3 regions of the Pseudomonas sp. XS1P51 genome follow, and region 2 is predicted to be linked to each of the others. Evidence: predicted binding sites of a transcription regulator. Region 2 holds the regulator's gene; each other region holds the start of a gene.
The links. The regulator sigma-54, encoded in region 2, starts transcription at its own class of promoters, with help from an activator protein. The targets are predictions, from matches to a motif close to ANTGGCATNNANNTTGCTNT.
Positions count from the first base shown of each region.

Region 1: the regulator sigma-54 is predicted to act here: its motif matches at 3,231-3,250, upstream of ACYZUD_RS33045 (circularly permuted type 2 ATP-grasp protein).
Region 3: the regulator sigma-54 is predicted to act here: its motif matches at 3,619-3,638, upstream of flgB (flagellar basal body rod protein FlgB).

Region 1 covers NZ_CM142707.1:7,141,128-7,147,993, reverse strand. The annotation lists gene ACYZUD_RS33055 (transglutaminase family protein) at 21-830, opposite strand; gene ACYZUD_RS33050 (alpha-E domain-containing protein) at 827-1,777, opposite strand; gene ACYZUD_RS33045 (circularly permuted type 2 ATP-grasp protein) at 1,790-3,199, opposite strand; gene ACYZUD_RS33040 (ribonuclease E inhibitor RraB) at 3,680-4,021, opposite strand; gene ACYZUD_RS33035 (hypothetical protein) at 4,236-4,469, opposite strand; gene speE (polyamine aminopropyltransferase) at 4,630-5,505, opposite strand; gene ACYZUD_RS33025 (PLDc N-terminal domain-containing protein) at 5,773-5,964, opposite strand; gene ACYZUD_RS33020 (hypothetical protein) at 6,035-6,565, opposite strand; gene ACYZUD_RS33015 (methyl-accepting chemotaxis protein) at 6,744-6,866, shown strand, end outside.
Region 2 covers NZ_CM142707.1:6,110,544-6,117,409, forward strand. The annotation lists gene ACYZUD_RS28270 (superoxide dismutase) at 1-511, shown strand, start outside; gene ACYZUD_RS28275 (ZIP family metal transporter) at 542-1,435, shown strand; gene ACYZUD_RS28280 (HPr family phosphocarrier protein) at 1,540-1,815, opposite strand; gene rapZ (RNase adapter RapZ) at 1,831-2,688, opposite strand; gene ptsN (PTS IIA-like nitrogen regulatory protein PtsN) at 2,691-3,155, opposite strand; gene hpf (ribosome hibernation-promoting factor, HPF/YfiA family) at 3,168-3,476, opposite strand; gene ACYZUD_RS28300 (RNA polymerase factor sigma-54) at 3,553-5,046, opposite strand; gene lptB (LPS export ABC transporter ATP-binding protein) at 5,320-6,045, opposite strand; gene lptA (lipopolysaccharide transport periplasmic protein LptA) at 6,045-6,593, opposite strand; gene lptC (LPS export ABC transporter periplasmic protein LptC) at 6,580-6,866, opposite strand, start outside.
Region 3 covers NZ_CM142707.1:3,402,944-3,409,809, reverse strand. The annotation lists gene ACYZUD_RS15780 (flagella synthesis protein FlgN) at 1-147, opposite strand, end outside; gene flgM (flagellar biosynthesis anti-sigma factor FlgM) at 199-522, opposite strand; gene flgA (flagellar basal body P-ring formation chaperone FlgA) at 690-1,451, opposite strand; gene ACYZUD_RS15765 (chemotaxis protein CheV) at 1,534-2,466, shown strand; gene cheR (protein-glutamate O-methyltransferase CheR) at 2,515-3,342, shown strand; gene flgB (flagellar basal body rod protein FlgB) at 3,681-4,088, shown strand; gene flgC (flagellar basal body rod protein FlgC) at 4,092-4,535, shown strand; gene flgD (flagellar hook assembly protein FlgD) at 4,551-5,273, shown strand; gene flgE (flagellar hook protein FlgE) at 5,305-6,627, shown strand.

The DNA.
Region 1 (6,866 bases), 1.0 Mb from region 2:
AAGGGGGGGCGTGTTCTGGACTATTGTTGCTGCACCGAAATTACAGGCATCGGCGTCGGTGAGACAAACACCTTCGCATGCATCTGCTCGCATCCACCGCCCCGGCGCATGCCACGCACCGGGCAGGCATCCAGGTAATCCAGACCCACCGCCAGCTTCAAGTGCCGCTCCGGCCGAGCCAGTTCATTGGTCACGTCAAAGCTGTACCACGCGTCATCCAGCCAGGCTTCGGCCCAGGCATGGCTGGCCAGGTGCTCGCTGTTCTCGCTGTACAAATACCCCGACACATAACGCGACGGAATGCCCAGGCTGCGGGCGCAGGCGAGGAACGCATGGGTGTGGTCCTGGCACACGCCCGACCGCCCGGCGAATGCCTGGGCAGCGCTGGTGTCCACTTCGGTGGAGCCCGGCGTATAGGTCATGTGCTGGTTCAGACCATGCATCAAGTCAATCAGCGCCGTGCGATCCCGGCGTTGCTTACATTCCTTTTCGGCAAACGCCCGCAGGGCTTCATCGGCTTCGGTCAGGCGCGTGAAGCGCAGGAACGGCAGCGCCGACTGGCTCTCATGCTCGGCTTCGCGCAGTTCGTCGATGTCGACCTGGCCACGGGCACCGATGATGATCGCCTCGTGGGGTTCGTCCATGGTCAGCACATGCAGGATGTTGCCGAACGGATCGAGTTGCGCGCGCACCGGGCGCGGCAGGTCGAGCTGCCAGCTGAGCACGTGCTGGCGCTCGCTGTCGTGGGGTGTCAGTCGCAGGTACTGGATGCTCGCCCGCACCTGATCTTCGTAGTGATAGGTGGTTTCGTGGCTAATGGAAAGTCTCATGCAGCCTCCAGGTAGGAACTGTGTATGGCGTTGCCCAACTGGCGCACCAGCGGGATGAACTCGGTCAGCCAGGCGTGCAGGCCTTCGTCGAGAATTTCGTTGATGCCGGTGTAGCGCAGGCGCGCGTCCATTTCCGCCGCCAGGCGTTGCGCAGGACGGCCGTTGGCCCCTGGCAGCTGGGCGAGAATCTGGTCGATTTCTTCGGTGCAGGCGCGCAGGGAACGCGGCACGTCAGCGCGCAGCAGCAGCAATTCGGCCACATGCCGGGCGCCGGGCGCATCGCGGTAGATCTCGGTGTAAGCCTCGAAGGAGGACAACGCCCTTAACAAAGCGCTCCACTGGTAATAGGCGTGGGCCGTGCCGTCGCTGACCGCTTCGGCCTGATCACCCGCCATTTCGTAGCGGGCATCGAGCAGGCGCAAGGTGTTGTCAGCCCTTTCGATAAACGTCCCCAGGCGAATGAAGCGGAACGCATCGTTACGCATGATGGTGCCGTAGGACGCGCCGCGAAACAGGTGGGAACGTTCCTTGATCCACTCGCAAAAACGGCTCATGCCGTAGCGACTCAAGCCCTGTTCGGCGATCCCGCGAATTTCCAGCCAGGTGGCGTTGATGTTTTCCCACATGTCGGCGGTGATTCGCCCACGCACCGCATGGGCGCTGGCCCGTGCGGCACCGAGGCAGCTGTAGATGCTCGCCGGGTTGGCCGCGTCCAGGGCGAAGAAATGCAGCAGCCGTTCGGCGTGCAGATCGCCGTGACGCTCCAGGTAATCGTCCAGGGTGCCGGTGATCAGCAAGGGCATGGCGAGTTCGTGCAGACCGTCGCCGCGACCATCCTGCGGCATCAGCGACAGCGAATAACTGATGTCGAGCATCCGTGCGAGGTTTTCCGCCCGCTCCAGGTAACGCGACATCCAATACAAATCCGAGGCAGTTCTACTTAACATGGCAGGCTTCCTTCAATCCTCGACCACCCAGGTGTCCTTGGTTCCGCCACCCTGGGAGGAGTTCACCACCAGGGAGCCTTCGCGCAAGGCGACACGGGTCAGACCGCCGGGCACAACCCGGGTTTCGCGGCCAGACAATACAAACGGACGCAGGTCGATGTGGCGTGGAGCGATTCCGTTCTCGACAAAGGTCGGACAGGTCGATAAAGACAACGTCGGTTGCGCAATGTACGCGTGGGGCTTGGCCTTGATCCGCTCACGGAAAGACTCGATCTCCGCCGCCGTCGCCGCCGGTCCCACCAGCATTCCGTAACCGCCGGAACCCTGGGTTTCCTTGACCACCAGTTCTGGAAGATTGGCCAGCACGTGGGACAGTTCAGAGGGATTGCGACACTGCCACGTCGGCACGTTCTTCAGGATCGGCTCTTCGTCCAGGTAGAAACGGATCATGTCCGTGACGAAGGGGTACACCGACTTGTCGTCCGCCACACCGGTGCCGATGGCATTCGCCAGCACCACGTTGCCGGAGCGGTACGACGACAGCAGCCCTGGAACACCGAGCATCGAATCCGGGTTGAACGCCAGCGGATCGAGGAACGCATCGTCGAGGCGACGGTAGATCACGTCGACGGCTTTCGGCCCGTCCGTGGTGCGCATGAACACCTTGTCGTCACGCACGAACAGGTCCGCGCCCTCCACCAGTTCAACGCCCATTTCCCGCGCCAGGAACGCATGCTCGAAAAACGCGCTGTTGAAGCGGCCCGGCGTCAGCACCACCACGCTCGGGTTATCGATCGGGCTGGAGCTTTTCAAAGTGTCGAGCAACAGGTTCGGATAATGGTCGATGGGGGCGATGCGTTGCGCCGCGAACAACTCGGGGAACAGTCGCATCATCATCTTGCGGTCTTCGAGCATGTAGCTGACGCCGCTCGGTGTACGAAGATTGTCTTCGAGCACGTAGTACGTACCGTCGCCATCACGCACCAGATCGACACCCGAGATGTGGGAATAAATATCCCGGTGCAGATCGAGTCCTTGCATCGCCAACTGGTATTGCTCGTTGGCCAGCACCTGCTCGGCCGGAATGATGCCGGCCTTGATGATTCGCTGCTCGTGATAGAGGTCGGCGAGAAACATGTTCAACGCCTTGACCCGCTGAATGCAGCCGCGCTCGACGACTCGCCATTCACTGGCGGGGATACTGCGGGGAATGGTGTCGAAGGGAATCAGGCGCTCCGTCCCCTGCTCATCACCGTAGAGCGTGAAGGTAATCCCGGCGCGATGAAATAACAGATCGGCCTCGCGTCGCCGTTGTGCCAAAAGCTCGTCAGGCGTATCGGCCAGCCAACGGGCAAACTCCCGATAATGCGGGCGGACCTGGCCGCCGGCATCGTACATCTCATCAAAATAGGTGCGGATCATGCCGTACTCCTTGTCACCCGGACATCTAGGCTTCGCAAGGCCCGTGCCATCGGCATAAACGCTTTTATATCAATCAGTTGGATAAACGCCTCGCCTGCACCGCACCAATCCTGTGCGGCAAACGCCCCAACCTGATCGCCCCCGCTTCATTGCGAAGCAATGCTGTTGCCTATCACCAGCATAGCCAGAGTTGATTTCACTGCCCGGGAGTCGATGCGGATAATCCACGCATTCGCTCAAAAACTTCCCTTTAGCCGCCTGCTCAGGCGGTTTTTTTTGCCTGTTTGAAACGTTATGAATCAAAAACAACATCAAGAGATCGCAGCCTCGTTTCACTCGACAGCTCCTACATTGGAATGCGTTCTCCTGTAGGAGCTGTCGAGTGAAACGAGGCTGCGATCTTTCGCCTTTCAAACCGCAAAAACGAAAACGGCCAACCCGAAGGTCAGCCGTTGCTGAGTGTTGTCGCTGTTCATAGTGTTATGCGAGTCGCCCTCGTACCTCCTGCTTGACGCCCCATCCTTCGATGATGCCGCCCAAAGGCTCGACCACTGCCTCGAAGTCCTGCTCAAAATCGCCGATGCCGTCATAGGTGGCGTACATCACTTTACTCAGTTCCAGGTGCCACGCGCCGTCATCGCGCACGCTGATTTGTGCATTCAAGGATTCACCACAGTAATGCCCTGCCGCCCTGCGCGCCCGCTCCTCATCCGGGAAAATGGCGTAGAACTCGATGGGATGGAATCGTGAAAAGTCGAAACCGCCTTCTTTCATGCGGCGCAGCACGCTGCTGCTGATGTCTTCTTGATAGGCTGTGCTCATGAAACGTCCCCCTCAAATTGATGGATAGACTTTCCGTATTCCCGGCACTCACAACCGAATGATGCGAGCGATGCGACAACAACGTTGCCGGTGGGAAGCAAGCATGTAGCTGACAAGACCAGACCTTAGCGATCCGTTCGCTGATCTCGCTTGCAGAGTAGCCCCAAGTCAGAGCCGCTGCCAAGGCCTGGTTGTGAATGTGACAAGGTGAGTGTCAGACGGGAGTAATGCTGAGGATTTCGATGCTGTTCTGGGTCTTCAGGCTTTTGACGGTCGGATCATCGGCGCGCCCTTCCAGGTCATTGAGGTCCAGTTCGGCAGCGACAGGCAAGCGCCGGGCACGAATGAGTTTCGCGGCTTGCTCGTTGTTCGGGCACTCCTCGTTCTCGAACACCTCGTCCACTTGTTCGCCATGATCATCAATGAAAGTGACTTTCCACTTTTGCATCGGTGCCTCCTCGATAAAACCCGCGGATGGGCTTACCACTATCTCGACTTTTGGCCTGAGTGTTCGTTCAAACGGATTACGGCGTAGAAGCATGAAAAACGCAGATCCTGTGGGAGCGAGCCGGCTCGCTCCCACAAGGGGTTATGCGTACATCTTGAGTTTAGTCGTTGCTTGGCTTGTTCACTGCTTGCAGCACGTATTGCGGCAAGGCGAAGGCGCCGATGTGGATTTCCGGGTTGTAGTAGCGGGTGATGATGCCGCTGCCGGCGAAGCGCTGCTGCAAGGTTTCGCGGGAAAGCTTGCGATAGGCGGTATTGGTCGCGCCCCAGGCGAAGGTCATGGCGCCACCGATGTAGGTCGGCACGGCCGCCTGATAGAAGTGCCAGTCCGGAAACAGGCTGCGCAGGCGGCCCGCGGTGGTTTTGACTTCTTCGATCTGCATGAACGGCGTGCCGTTCTGCGTCACCAGAATGCCGCCTTCGTTCAGGCAGCGACGGCAGGCCTGGTAGAAGTTTTCCGAGAACAGCACTTCGCCCGGACCGATCGGGTCGGTGGAGTCGGAAATGATCACGTCGAACTTTTCGGTCGTGGTGGCGACGAAGCGCATGCCGTCGTCGATCACCAGGTTCAGGCGCGGATCATCGAACGCACCCTTGGAGTGGTTCGGCAGGAACTCCTTGCACATGTCGACCACGGTGCCGTCGATCTCGACCATCGTGATGTGCTCGACGCTGCGGTGCTTGGCCACTTCACGCAACATGCCGCCGTCGCCGCCGCCGATGATCAATACGCGCTTGGCGGTGCCGTGGGCGATGATCGGCACGTGGGTAAGCATCTCGTGGTAGATGAATTCGTCGGCTTCGGTGGTCTGGATCACGCCGTCCAGCGCCATGACACGGCCCATGCGCGGGTTTTCGAAGATCACCAGGTGCTGGTGTTCAGTACGCACTTCGTGCAGCAGTTTTTCCATGCGAAAACGCTGGCCGTAACCTTCGTAGAGGGTTTCCAGGTATTCGCTGGTTGGAATGTTGCTCATGGGAAGTGCTCCGATGAATGCGGGAGGCCACGGACGGTTACCCGCCCATGATGGCCAATCGATAGCCTCGATTGCCCGGGAAAGGCGCGCATTTTACGTCGCGGAAGATGACAGGTCGAACCGTCATCAGCTGGTAGATACACACAGAACATTGTGGGAGCGAGCCTGCTCGCGATGACGGCGCCGTGGCTTCTCTGACAGACCACGTTATCGTTCATCGCGAGCAGGCTCGCTCCCACATGGGTTGTGTCGACCTTCAGGGCGGAGTCAGATGCGTACGTTGCCCCGCGGCCCGGCGATGGCCCAGATGATCAGGCCCAGAACCGGCAGCAAGAGGATCAACAACACCCAGATGATTTTCATCCCGGTATCGGCGCCACTTTTCAGCACGTTGATGATTGCCCAGATGTCGAGGGCAAGAATAATCAGGCCAATCAGACCGTTGAACGTGGAACCCATGGTGACGCTCCCTAAGAGTGGTGTGCCCTCTTAGGATAGACGGCCATTGCGAGGGTTCCGTTTTATTCCATCAAACGTGGATCGCCACTTTCAGGGCTTCCAGGGACGGCGCGGCAGCGATGCCGACTTCGGCGCACAACTCGAGCACACGCGGCACGTCATTGCCGTAGACCAGCACCACTTGCAGTTCGTCATCGAGCAACTGGCTGAAGTTCATCAGCGTATAACCGCCGTTTTCCTTGTTCATGCTGCCCATCTGCACCTGAATGCGATTGAGCGCGGTCAGGGCTTCGGTCTTGGCCAGTTGTTTGGGTTTGATGTTGAAATCAACGCCCGGGCCGAACGAGGCGACGATCTGGGCGAACAGGTCCATGTAGGTGTCGGCCTGGAACAGCACAGTCTCCGGCAGACTGCCGACGACGACCCATTCGCCCAGAGGAATCGGGAAGGTTTCGTCGTAGTTGATGTCCGGATTAGCCGTCAGAAAAGCCTCTGGGTCGGCGTAGGCCTGGGCCGCTTCGTCAGCGACTTTCAGGATTTCGTCATCGCTCATGCACCCGGAGCTTATTTTGCTGATGAGTTCGACGAGTGCGGCTTTCATGGGGCGGAATCCTGTAGCGAGGGAATTTTGAAGGCGCGAAGGATAGCGCATTACGCCCGGCAATTCCTGTGCGGGCGCGTGGCCCGGAATGTTGACTCACATCAAGACCGGACGTTCTGGGTGGCGGCACAATGCTGGCACCTTGCCGAAACTGTTTCCGCTATCAGAGAAGACCTCCATGGGTGCCTGGCTTAGCAATATCTCGCTGAAATATAAATTCTGGGCGGTCAACGCCGTCGCCTTCGTCACCACCCTGTTGCTGGTGCTGTACGCCGTACAACTCGAACAACAGGCCCGCAGC
Region 2 (6,866 bases):
CTACATCAACAACCTTAACGCCGCCGTCGAGGGCACCGAGTTTGCCGAATGGCCGGTGGAAAAACTGGTGGCCGCAGTGCAACAACTGCCAGAGAAACTCCGTGCTGCCGTGATCAATCAGGGCGGCGGTCACGCCAACCATTCGCTGTTCTGGGAAGTGATGGCGCCTCACGGTGGCGGCAGACCCGAGGGTGTGCTGGCCACGGCAATCGATGAGCAACTGGGCGGCTTGGACAGTTTCAAGGAAGCCTTCACCAAAGCGGCATTGACCCGTTTCGGCAGCGGCTGGGCCTGGCTAAGTGTGACCCCGCAAAAGACCCTGGTCGTTGAAAGCAGCGGTAATCAGGACAGTCCATTGATGAACGGCAATACGCCAATCCTCGGTCTGGATGTCTGGGAACACGCGTATTATCTGCAATACCAGAACCGTCGCCCTGAATACATCAACGCGTTTTACAACGTGATCAATTGGCCAGAAGTCACTGCGCGCTATCAGGCTGCACTGGTTTAAGTCTTCTATAAAAACAATCCAAGGCTGACTATGGGCACTGAAACACTGGCGATCGGAAGTGGACGAATGTTTCGTTACGCATTGGGATCGCTGCTGATGCTGGCGGGCATGACCTTGTTGGTTGCCCAAGGGCTGGCGTGGCTGGACCTTGAGCCGAAACTGCTGCGTGCGCTACAAGGCGGGGCGATCTGCGCCTTGGGTACGGCCTTGGGCGCGGTGCCGGTGTTGGTGATTCGGCGTATGCCTCAGGCGGTCAGCGATACGCTGCTTGGCTTCGGGGCCGGGGTGATGCTTGCGGCGACAGCGTTTTCGCTGATCGTTCCGGGTATCACCGCCGCTGAAAGCCTTGGGCTCACGCCCTGGGCGGCCAGTGGTCTGATCAGCTTTGGCATCATGCTCGGCGCGTTCGGGCTGTTTCTGGTGGATCGCAAGGTGTCCGGTGCTTCGCCAGAAATGCTGGTCGGGACGCTGGAACGGCCGGTCATTCCGCCACGGATCTGGCTGTTTGTGTTTGCCATCATCGCCCACAACATCCCTGAAGGCATGGCGGTGGGTGTCTCGGCGGGTGGCGGCATGCCTGATGCTGACAGCCTGGCCATGGGCATCGCCTTGCAGGATGTGCCTGAAGGATTGGTGATCGCGTTGGTGTTGGCCGGGGCAGGGATGTCGCGGGTCAAGGCGTTCCTGATCGGTGCTGCGTCAGGGTTGGTCGAGCCGGTCTTTGCGCTGCTGTGTGCCTGGCTGGTGAGCCTGGCCGAGTTGCTCTTGCCCTTGGGGCTCGCGCTGGCGGCCGGGGCAATGCTGTTGGTGGTCACCCACGAAGTCATCCCCGAGTCGCGCCGCAATGGTCACGACAAGCTTGCAAGTCTTGGGCTGCTGATCGGGTTTTGTTTGATGATGGTGATGGATACCGCGCTCGCCTGAAAAAAGATCAAAAGATCGCAGCCTCGTTTCACTCGACAGCTCCTACAGGTGTGTGCCGGTCCTGTAGGAGCTGTCGAGTGAAACGAGGCTGCGATCTTATGACTTTATTCGCCTTCGTCGAAGTAGTTGTTGATCAACTTCACCAACGCATCCAGCGCTTCCTGTTCCTGCTCGCCTTCGGTGCTCAGGTGGATTTTGGTGCCCTTGCCGGCAGCGAGCATCATCATGGCCATGATGCTTTTGCCATCGACCGTGGAATCCGGCGTGCGTCCTACCCTGATCGAGCAATCCTTGAACTGACCGGCGACGCCGACAAACTTGGCAGACGCACGGGCATGCAGGCCCAGCTTGTTGATGATTTCGATTTCCAGAGCAGGCATCGCGGTGTGAATCCTTTAGCTGAGGTCGCGGTGGCGAACCTGGACGTTCTTCAGGGATTTTTGCAGAGCCTGACCCAGACGTTCGGTCAGGTAGACGGAGCGGTGATGTCCGCCGGTGCACCCAATGGCAATGGTCACATAAGCGCGGTTGCTGGCGGCAAAGCGGGGCAGCCATTTGAGCAGGTACGAGGAAATGTCCTGGAACATCTCTTCGACGTCCGGCTGTGCCGCCAGGTACTCGGCAACCGGTTGATCAAGTCCGGACTGATCGCGCAACTCCGGCTTCCAGTACGGGTTGGGCAGGCAGCGCACATCGAACACCAGGTCGGCGTCCACCGGCATGCCACGCTTGAACCCGAAAGACTCCACCAGAAACGCAGTACCGGGCTCCGGCTGGTTCAGCAGGCGCAGCTTGATGGTGTCGCGCAGTTGGTACAGGTTCAGGTTGGTGGTGTTGACCTTGAGGTCGGCGAGGTCGGCAATCGGCCCGAGCAGGCTGGTTTCATCGTTGATCGCCTCGGCCAGCGAGCGATTGGCGCTGCTCAGTGGGTGACGGCGGCGGGTTTCCGAAAAACGTTTGAGCAGGGTTTCTTCATCGGCATCCAGGTACAAGACATCGCACTGGATATGCCGGCTGCGGACTTCTGCCAGCAGTTCCGGAAAGCGCGTCAGGTGACTCGGCAAATTGCGCGCATCGATGGAAACGGCAACCAGCGGCTGTGCCAGTTCGGTGTGAATCAGCGCGCGTTCAGCCAGTTCTGGCAGCAGGCCGGCGGGCAGGTTGTCGATGCAGTAGTAGCCGTTGTCCTCGAGAACATCGAGTGCGGTACTTTTACCTGAGCCGGAGCGGCCACTGACGATGATCAAACGCATGATTACTGCCCGTTTTGCTCGTCCAGGACAACCTGATACAAGGCTTCATTGCTCGGAGCGCTGCGCAGTTTTTCGCGCACTTCCTTGCGATCGAGCATGCTGGCGATCTGGCGCAGTAGCTCCAGGTGCGCATCGGTGGCGGCTTCCGGGACCAGCAGAACGAACAGCAGGTCAACCGGAGCACCGTCGATGGCGTCGAAATCGATGGGGGCGTCCAGGTGCATCAAGGCACTGATGGGCGAATTGCAGCCCTTGAGGCGGCAGTGAGGGATGGCGATGCCGTTGCCAAAACCGGTGGAACCGAGTTTTTCACGGGCAATCAGAGCCTCGAAGACATCTTGCATCTCCAGATCCGGCACTTCGCGATGGATTAGGTTGGCAATTTGCTCGAGGGCTTTCTTTTTACTGCCGCCCGGCACATTCACGAGGGAACGGCCGGGGGTCAGGATGCTTTCAAGTCGGATCATGGGTTGGGAGTGTTAACGACCGGTTGCACCCTGGAGGAGGCTCTGGGTCTTTTCCTTATGCTTTTTGAGTTGGCGATCCAGCTTGTCGGTCAGCAGGTCGATGGCGGCATACATGTCCGTATGCTCGGCATTGGCGACCACTTCTCCGCCGGGAATATGCAGCGTGGCTTCGATTTTCTGCAGCAGCTTCTCGACGTTCATCGTGACTTGCACGTTGGTGATCTTGTCGAAGTGCCTTTCCAATCGCTCGAGTTTTTCGCCGATGTAGGTGCGCAGGGGTTCGGTCACTTCCAGTTGGTGTCCACTGATGTTGACTTGCATACAGCTTCTCCTTCGTTGCCAGTGCATAAAGCGGCAGGCAGAAATGCCTGCCACTGGAACGCTGTGGCGTGGCCCGTTACATCAACCGCTTACGTTCGCTCGAAGGCGCGATCCCAAGGGATTCGCGGTACTTGGCGACGGTGCGGCGAGCCACCTGAATGCCTTGTGCCTCCAGTAAACCAGCGATCTTGCTGTCACTCAACGGCTTTTTCTGATTTTCCGCTGCAACCAGTTTTTTGATGATCGCGCGGATCGCCGTAGACGAGCATTCACCGCCTTCGGAGGTGCTGACGTGGCTGGAGAAAAAGTATTTCAGCTCATATATGCCCCGAGGGGTATGCATGAATTTTTGCGTGGTTACCCGGGAAATCGTCGATTCGTGCATGCCAACCGCCTCGGCGATGTCATGGAGGACCAACGGTTTCATGGCTTCGTCGCCGTACTCCAGGAAGCCGCGCTGATGCTCGACGATCTGGGTGGCTACTTTCATCAGGGTTTCGTTGCGGCTTTGCAGGCTCTTGATGAACCAGCGAGCCTCTTGCAGCTGATTGCGCATGAAGGTGTTGTCGGCGCTGGTGTCGGCGCGGCGCACGAAGCCGGCGTACTGGGCGTTGACCCGCAACCGTGGCACCGATTCCTGATTCAGCTCTACCAGCCAGCGTTCGTTGTCTTTGCGCACGATGACATCGGGAACGACGTATTCGGCTTCGCTGGACTCGATCTGTGAGCCTGGGCGCGGATTGAGGCTCTGCACCAGTTCGATCACCTGGCGCAGTTCATCTTCCTTGAGCTTCATGCGGCGCATCAACTGGCTGTAGTCGCGGCTGCCGAGCAGGTCGATGTAATCGGTGACCAGGCGTTTGGCTTCGGCCAGCCAAGGGGTCTTGGCGGGCAGCTGGCGCAGTTGCAGCAGCAGGCATTCACCCAGGTTGCGGGCGCCGATGCCGGCGGGCTCGAATTGCTGGATGCGGTGCAGGACGGCTTCGATTTCGTCCAGTTCGATGTCCAGTTCCGGATCGAAGGCTTCGAGGATTTCCTCGAGGGTTTCGTCCAGGTAGCCCTGATTGTTGATGCAGTCGATCAGGGTCACGGCGATCAGGCGATCGGTGTCGGACATCGGCGCCAGGTTCAGTTGCCACAGCAGGTGGCTTTGCAGGCTTTCGCCGGCCGATGTACGGGTGGTGAAGTCCCACTCGTCGTCATCGTTGCTTGGCAGGCTGCTGGCGCTGGTCTGGTAGACGTCTTCCCACGCGGTGTCGACGGGCAGCTCGTTGGGAATGCGTTCGTTCCAGTCACCTTCCTCGAGGTTATCCACCGTCGGGGCGGTTTCCTGGTAGGAGGGTTCCGAAACATCGGCGTTGGGTTGCTGTTCGGCTTTGTCGGCCAAGGGGTCGGCGTTATCGAAGTCGTCGCCTTCTTCCTGGCGTTCGAGCATCGGATTGGACTCCAGGGCCTCCTGGATTTCCTGTTGCAGGTCCAGGGTCGACAATTGGAGCAGGCGGATGGCCTGTTGCAGCTGAGGTGTCATCGTCAGCTGCTGGCCCATTCTCAAGACTAGCGATGGTTTCATGGCAGGGGCTTAACACCTTATTCGCCGGCGCACATGCGCCATCCACTACAGGGCGCCGGAGCGCCAAACATAAGCAAATTATATGCCTGAAACCACAACGTTTGCCTAGAGCGCTGTAACAATAAAAACGTTTAAAGTTTTATTGACGCATTGCCCTTGCTGGTAGCTGAACATCTTTGAGGCGCAACGTTTGCCTGGCGCGCTGTAACAATAAAAAACGGTTGATTTTTTTATCGAGACAAGCTCTCGGCGACTGGCCAGGCACCTGAGCGCTTACAGGCGGAACTCATGGCCCAGATACACTTCCTTGACCAGGTCGTTGGCCAGGATGGTGGCAGAGTCACCTTCTGCGATCAGTTGGCCATCGTTCACGATGTAGGCGGTTTCGCAGATATCCAGGGTTTCACGAACGTTGTGGTCGGTGATCAACACGCCAATGCCCTTGGCCTTGAGGTGATAGATGATCTGTTTGATGTCGCCCACCGAGATCGGGTCCACACCGGCGAAAGGTTCGTCCAGGAGGATGAACTTCGGGTTGGTGGCCAGTGCCCGGGCGATTTCCACGCGACGACGTTCGCCACCGGACAGGCTCATGCCGAGGTTGTCGCGGATGTGGTTGATGTGAAATTCCTGCAGCAGGCTTTCCAGTTCCTTGCGACGACCGGCCTTGTCGAGTTCTTTGCGGGTCTCGAGGATCGCCATGATGTTATCGGCAACTGAAAGTTTGCGGAAGATCGACGCTTCTTGCGGAAGATAGCCGATACCGGCCTTTGCGCGACCGTGCATCGGCTGGTGACTGACGTCCAGGTCATCGATCAGTACGCGGCCCTGATCGGCCTGCACCAATCCGACGATCATGTAGAAGCAAGTGGTTTTGCCGGCGCCGTTGGGACCCAGCAGGCCCACGATCTGACCGCTGTCGATGGACAGGCTTACGTCGCGCACGACCTGGCGGCTCTTGTAGCTCTTGGCCAGATGCTGAGCTTTCAGAGTTGCCATTACTGGGCCTTTTGCTCGTCGGTTTTCTTTTTCGGCTGGATCACCATGTCGATGCGCGGACGCGACTCGGTGACCTTGCTGCCTGTGGCGCGACCGGCGCTCGCAAGCTTTTTGTTGGTGTCGTAGACGATTTTCTCGCCTTGGGTAACGTTGCCATCCTTGTCGATGACCTTGGCGCGATCGATCAGCACGACGCGATCTTGCGAAGCGTGGTACTGGATAGTGATGCCGTACCCCTGAACCGGTTTGGTGTCGCCAGCAGTCTGCACCTGCTCGAAGTAGGCCAGATTGCCCACCGAGGTCACCACGTCGATATCGCCACTCGCGGTGCGGGTGATGGTCACGGTATTGCCGGTGACCTTCATCGAACCCTGGGTGATGATCACATCACCTTTATAGGTGGCAACACCGTTCTTGTCGTCCAGTTGGGCGTCGTCGGCCTGAATGCGGATAGGCTGATCTCTATCGGTCGGCAGAGCCCAGGCGCTCACGCTTCCCAGTGCTGCGCTCAGACCGAGCAAAATAGGGAGAGTTTTAACGAGCCTCATACTGTCCTCTTACGTTCGATAGCAGGTGTATCCTGCTTTCTTTCAAATACGCTTTCATTCCCTTGCCAGTCGACACACCACCAGCGCCGTCGATTCTAACGGGTTGATCGGTCTGCGCATATTGCTGCTGTGGGAACACTGTCATACGAGTGCTGGTAATCAGGGTGTCGCGGTTCTTTTCGTCGGTGCGCTTCACGCGCACCGAGTCGATCAGTTCAACTTCGGTGCCGCCGGAATTCACCTCGCCGCGCTCGCTGGTCACGTGCCACGGAA
Region 3 (6,866 bases), 2.7 Mb from region 2:
CAATGCCTGTTTCTGCGCCAGAATCTCTTCAAGCAGTGGCATGTCGCGACCGTGCAAAGCGATGGACTCGGTTTGCAGTAACTCCAGCAAGTGTTGCGCTGGAGCAAAGTCGTCGGTGATCAGTTGCAGTAAATTAGTGTCGTGCATGGCTGGCCTTGGGTTTTAAGCGTCCAAAAGCCTGGCGCCGGCCGGATGGGCCTAGCGCTGGGCTTCGAAGTTGAGCAGTTTGCTGGCTACACGGTTGCTGTCGACTTTGTAGCTGCCATCGGCAATCGCTGCTTTCAACTCGGCCACGCGGGCTTTGTCGACGGCAGGCTGATCGCGCAGCTTGTCAGTGACCTGTTGCAACTGTTGAGCCTCATTGCTGAGGTGTACCGATTCCCCGCTTTTGACGGTGGCCTGTTCGGCCGGAGTATTCAGCGGCGCGGATTTGCCGGCGTCGGCAATGTCCTTGTTGGCGCTGGTACGTGTACTGCCCGTAAGTGGCGAGGAGCTGTTCAAACGGCTGAAATCGATGACCATGATAAAAAAACCTCTGGGTATTTGGACGCTTGCCATGTTTTCGGCAATCCCTATGAAAACTTTAGACCCATTTATCAATGAGTCTGCATGCGCCAGCGCTTCTCCTGCGTGCGGCACAGTTTAGGGAACACCCTCGGGCAATGCCACATCTTCACGAACACAGAGCCCTACATGGCCACTTCCACCTGGCCCGGCGCGATGACTTGCGCCTTGATGACTCGCTTGGAGTTGAGGTTTTTCACGCGAATCTGCTCCCGCATACCGCCGTTGGACAGCGCTTCGCCGGGCATACGCACACTGAGCGTACCACTGCGGGCGGTAATCACCACCTGGTCGCCCTTGCTGATGACTTCCGCCTGTTCCATGTGCACGAGAGTAATGACCTGATCGGCGACCATTGGTCGGGTAAGTTTCTGCCCGATCGCCTGGTCGAGGGAGGTCAGGTAGCCCTGGCTGATGAGGCTGACGTCGTGCTCGCGCAGGGTCACATCTTCGGGCTCGACAATGCCGGCGCGCCGCAGGGCCCGGGTGGTGGTCACAATGTCGCGAAACAGGCGCACTTGAGCGGGTACGAAGACTGTCCAGGGGGATGCGCCCTCGCAGCGAACCTTGACCGTGACGCGCCCCAGCGGCTTGGCCGGACTCTCCAGAGTGGCTGTCAATTCCTTGTCGCACATGGGCATGCGCAGTCGCGGATCGAGCTGGTTGACCTGGATTTCGTAGCGACCTTCCGTTTGACTGGTAGCCAGATAGTCTTCTACGGTGAATTCAAGAAAGCCCTGAGTGACGCCGATAAGCATGTCAGGCAAGGTAACTGCGTCAGCAAGGGCAGGGCTGCCAGCGTTGAACAGGCAAACGGCCGATATCGCGCAAAGCAATTTGCGGTAGCGTGATGTCAGGCGTCGGAAAAATGTCGGTTCTGTGTTCATAAGAAGTTAAAAAGCAAGCGCCGTGCCGTTTAGTGATGAATGTGCGTCGCAACACACTTAGCGTTGGTGTAGGAGTCTGGGCATGGCTGGTGTAATGGATTCGGTAAACCAGCGCACGCAACTGGTAGGGCAGAATCGCCTTGAGCTGTTGTTGTTCCGTCTCGACGGCCAGCAGCTGTATGGGATCAACGTGTTCAAGGTTCGCGAGGTGCTGCAATGCCCCAAGCTGACGTTGATGCCCAAGTCCAGTCCTGTTGTGTGCGGTGTGGCAAATATTCGGGGGGCGACCATTCCGATTCTCGATCTGGCGATGGCGACCGGTTCAGGTCGGTTGCTGGATCAAAGCAATCCCTTTGTGATCATCACGGAGTACAACACCAAGACCCAGGGTTTCCTGGTGCGCTCGGTGGAACGCATCGTCAATATGAACTGGGAGGAAATTCATCCGCCTCCCAAGGGCACCGGACGCGATCATTACCTGACGGCTGTGACTCGGGTCGACAATCAGCTAGTCGAAATCATCGACGTCGAGAAAGTCCTGGCGGAAGTGGCGCCGACACCGGAAGCGATTTCCGTTGGCGTGGTGGATGTCGAAACCCAGCACAAGGCGCTGTCATTGCGTGTGCTGACGGTCGATGACTCGTCGGTGGCGCGCAAGCAGGTCTCGCGTTGCCTGCAGACGGTCGGCGTCGAAGTGGTCGCGTTGAACGATGGCAAGCAAGCGCTGGATTACTTGCGCAAGCTGGTCGACGAGGGCAAGAAGCCGGAAGAAGAGTTCCTGATGATGATTTCCGACATCGAGATGCCGGAGATGGACGGGTACACGCTGACGGCCGAGATCCGCAACGACCCGCGCATGCAAAAGCTTCATATCATCCTGCATACTTCGTTGTCCGGTGTGTTCAATCAGGCGATGGTCAAGAAAGTCGGTGCCGATGACTTCCTGGCCAAATTCCGTCCTGATGACCTGGCATCCCGGGTAGTCGACCGGATCAAAGCAGCAGACATCAGCTAGGGGCCTTCTGCCCCTGGCGGTTAACACGATTTAAAAGAGGCGGTATCTTTGTCTACGGGTAATTTGGATTTCGAACAGTTCCGGGTCTTCCTGGAAAAAGCCTGTGGCATTTTGCTCGGTGAAAACAAGCAGTACCTGGTCTCGAGCCGTCTCAACAAACTGATGGAGCAGCAAGGCATCAAGTCCCTGGGTGAGCTGGTCCAGCGCATCCAGACCCAGCCGCGCAGCGGTTTGCGCGAATTGGTGGTGGATGCCATGACCACCAACGAAACCCTATGGTTTCGTGATACCTATCCGTTTGAAGTCTTGAAGAACAAGGTGCTGCCCGAAGCGATCAAGGCTGCCCCTGGCCAGCGCCTGCGAATCTGGTCGGCGGCGTGCTCGTCGGGTCAGGAACCGTACTCGCTGTCGATGTCGATCGATGAGTTCGAGCGGGTCAACATGGGCCAGTTGAAGATGGGCGTGCAGATCGTTGCCACTGACCTGTCCGGCACCATGCTGACCAACTGCAAGACTGGCGAGTACGACAGCCTGGCGATCGGTCGCGGTCTGTCGCCCGAGCGCCTGCAGCGTTATTTCGACCCGAAAGGGCCGGGCCGCTGGGCAATCAAGGCGCCGATCAAGAGCCGGGTGGAGTTTCGCTCGTTCAACCTGCTGGACAGCTACGCAAGCCTGGGCAAGTTCGACATCGTGTTCTGCCGCAACGTGCTGATCTACTTCTCCGCAGAGGTGAAGAAAGACATCCTGTTGCGCATCCACAGCACGTTGAAGCCGGGCGGTTATCTGTTCCTCGGCGCGTCCGAAGCGCTGAACGGTTTGCCGGATCATTACCAGATGGTCCAGTGCAGCCCGGGGATCATTTACCAGGCGAAGTGATGCAAAAGCGGCAGGCATAAAAAACGGGAGTCCTCAAAGACTCCCTTTTTTTATGCCGCTTTTGCATCACGTAGGAGCTGCCGAAGGCTGCGATCTTTTGATCTTGTTTTGAGATCAAGATCAAAAGATCGCAGCCTTCGGCAGCTCCTACAGGGGAAGGGTGGTGCAACCCGGGAAAGCGGCAGAAAAGCGGCAGGCGGCGGAAATCGGTTGCCGCTTTTCTGGCATTGCCGCATTGCCCCTGCCCGCAAAGCCCCGGTTTACGGGCTTTTTTGAATTGGCACGCCGCTTGCTATGTTCATCGTACGAAAAATCAGGTCACCCGAAGGTTTCCCGACATGAGCATCAGCTTCGATAAAGCGCTCGGTATTCACGAACAAGCACTGGGCTTCCGCGCTCAGCGCGCCGAAGTCCTGGCCAACAACATCGCCAACGCCGACACCCCGAACTACAAGGCCCGGGATCTGGACTTCTCGAAAGTGCTCGCCGAGCAGAACGAGAAAACCAAGAACGGTACTTTCGCCTTGAACATGACCAACAGCCGTCATATCGAAGCTGAAGGCCTGGGCAACGGCGACGAGTCGCTGATGTATCGCACGCCGATGCAACCGTCGATCGACCAGAACACCGTGGACGCCCAACTGGAACAGTCGAACTACGCGGAAAACGCGGTCAACTTCCAGGCGAGCTTCACCCTGCTCAACAGCAAATTCAAAGGGCTGGTGTCAGCCCTGCGTGGAGAGTAAATCATGTCGCTAGCCAGCGTTTTCAACATTGCCGGTAGCGGCATGAGTGCCCAGACCACTCGCCTCAACACCGTCGCCAGTAACATCGCCAACGCCGAAACCGTCTCGTCGAGCATCGACCAGACCTACCGTGCACGTCACCCGGTATTCGCCACCATGTTCCAGGGCGGCCAGAGCGGCGGCAGCGATTCGCTGTTCCAGAACCAGGACGCAGCAGGCCAGGGCGTGCAAGTGCTGGGCGTGGTCGAAGACCAGAGCAACCTTGAAGCACGTTACGAGCCGAACCATCCGGCCGCCGACGCCAAGGGCTACGTCTACTACCCGAACGTCAACGTCGTCGAAGAAATGGCCGACATGATTTCCGCGAGCCGTTCGTTCCAGACCAACGCCGAAATGATGAACACCGCCAAAACCATGATGCAGAAGGTCCTGACCCTAGGTCAGTGATAAGGGGCGACTCAGATGAGTGTTACCGATACCACCAGTGGCCTTAGCCTCAACGACATCCTGGCCAACTCTTCGATCAAGACCAACACCAGTAACGACGGCATTGCGTCCGCAACGAACAGCGCCACCGGCAATAAGGCCCTGGGCAAGGACGCGTTCCTGCAGTTGCTGGTGACCCAACTGAAAAACCAGAACCCGCTGGAGCCGCAGGACAACGGCGAGTTCGTCGCCCAGTTGGCGCAGTTCAGCAGTCTGGAAGGCATTACCACGCTCAACGACACCGTGGCCGGCATTGCCAGCAACTACAACTCGTCCCAGGCGTTGCAGGCTTCGTCGCTGGTGGGGCGTTCGGTCATCGCACCGGGCGACAAGGCCGTGGTCGATACCGCCAAGAGCTTCAACGGGACCATCGCGGTACCGGCATCGGCGGACCCGGTCACGCTCAAGATCACCGACGCCGACGGCAAGGTCATCCGCACCATCGACCTGGGCAGCCAGAACGCCGGCAACGCCAGTTTCATCTGGGACGGCAAGAACGATGCCGGCGAAGTGGCCGAGGCCGGTACGTACACCTTCGCCGCCACCGCGACCTACGACAGCAAGGCGACCTCGCTGGTTACCTACCTGCCGGCGACCGTCAGCAGCGTTACCATCAGCCAGACCGGCGGTGAGTTGATGCTCAATCTGGCCGGGCTGGGCAGCATCGCCCTGTCCAAAGTACAAACCATTGGTATGTAGAGCCGACTAACACGGCACAAAGGAGTGGAATATGTCTTTCAATATCGGCCTTAGCGGTCTCTATGCAGCCAACAAACAACTGGACGTGACCGGCAACAACATCGCCAACGTCGCGACCACTGGTTTCAAATCGTCCCGTGCAGAATTCGAAGACGTTTACTCGGCCACCAAGCTGGGTTCCGGTAGCAAAACCGTCGGTAACGGTGTACGCCTGGCCAACGTTTCCCAGCAGTTCACCCAGGGTGACATCAACAACACCGGCAACGTGCTGGACATGGGGATCAACGGTTCTGGCTTCTTCGTGCTGAATAACAACGGTTCGATGTCCTACACCCGTGCCGGTACGTTCAAGGTCGACAAGGATGGTTATGTCACCAACACCGACGGCACTGCGCGTCTGCAAGGCTACGGTGTGGATGCCAATGGCAAGATCGTCAATGGCATTCTGACCGACTTGCGCATTGACACGTCGAACCTGGCGCCGAAGACCACCACCACCGTTTCGTCGACGATCAACCTGAACTCCACGGCTGACACCATCGACACTGTTGCCAATCCGTTCGACCCGTCCAAGACGGAATCCTTCACCAAGCAATTCAGCACCCCGATTTTCGACACTCAGGGTAATCAGCACACCATGGATCAATACATGGTCAAGACTGGTCCGAACACTTGGGACACCTATACCCTGATCGATGGTCGCAACCCGGATGGCAGCGACCCTAGTCCTACCGCAATTCCGGCGAACCCGCCGGTCGCTTCGACCATGGTGTTCGACACTTCAGGCAAGCTGCTTTCCGTCACCACTCCGGGCCCCCCAGTGGTCGTCAGCCCTGACCTGCAAATCACGGGCTGGATTCCGGGCAAAGTAACCAACGGCGTATGGGCAGCCAACGGTGCCGCCGCCGATCCGGCAGGCGTGACCATCTCCATGGCCAACACCACGCAGTTCAACGCCGACACCGCGCGTTCGATTCCTGCGCAGAACGGTTATGCCACTGGCCAGATCACCAACCTGACCATCGATGGCAGCGGCGTGTTGCTGGCCAACTTCAGCAACAACCAGACCAAGCCAATCGGCCAGATCTCGCTCGCCAGCTTCACCAACGAACAAGGTCTTCAGCCGGTAGGTGGCACCAGCTGGAAAGAAACCTACGCGTCGGGTATCCCAGGCTACGATGCGCCGGAAACCGGCACCCTGGGTTCTATCCAGTCCAACTCGCTGGAAGAGTCCAACGTCAACCTGACCAGCGAACTGGTCGACCTGATCAAGGCGCAGAGCAACTACCAGGCGAACGCCAAGACCATCTCTACCCAGAGCACCATCATGCAGACCATCATTCAGATGACCTGATGCAGGTTGGTTGATAGCGCTTCACCAAGAGCCCCTCGCAAGAGGGGCTTTTTTATGGGCAGATAAAAATCAAGGGATCGCAGCCTCGTTTCACTCGACAGCTCCTACATGGGGCCGCATTCACCTGTAGGAGCTGTCGAGTGAAACGAGGCTGCGATCTTTTGACCTTGCTTTCCTCAGGGCAAAAGAAAACCCCCGACAATCCAGAGGACTGATCGGGGGTTTCGGGTAAGCGCCTC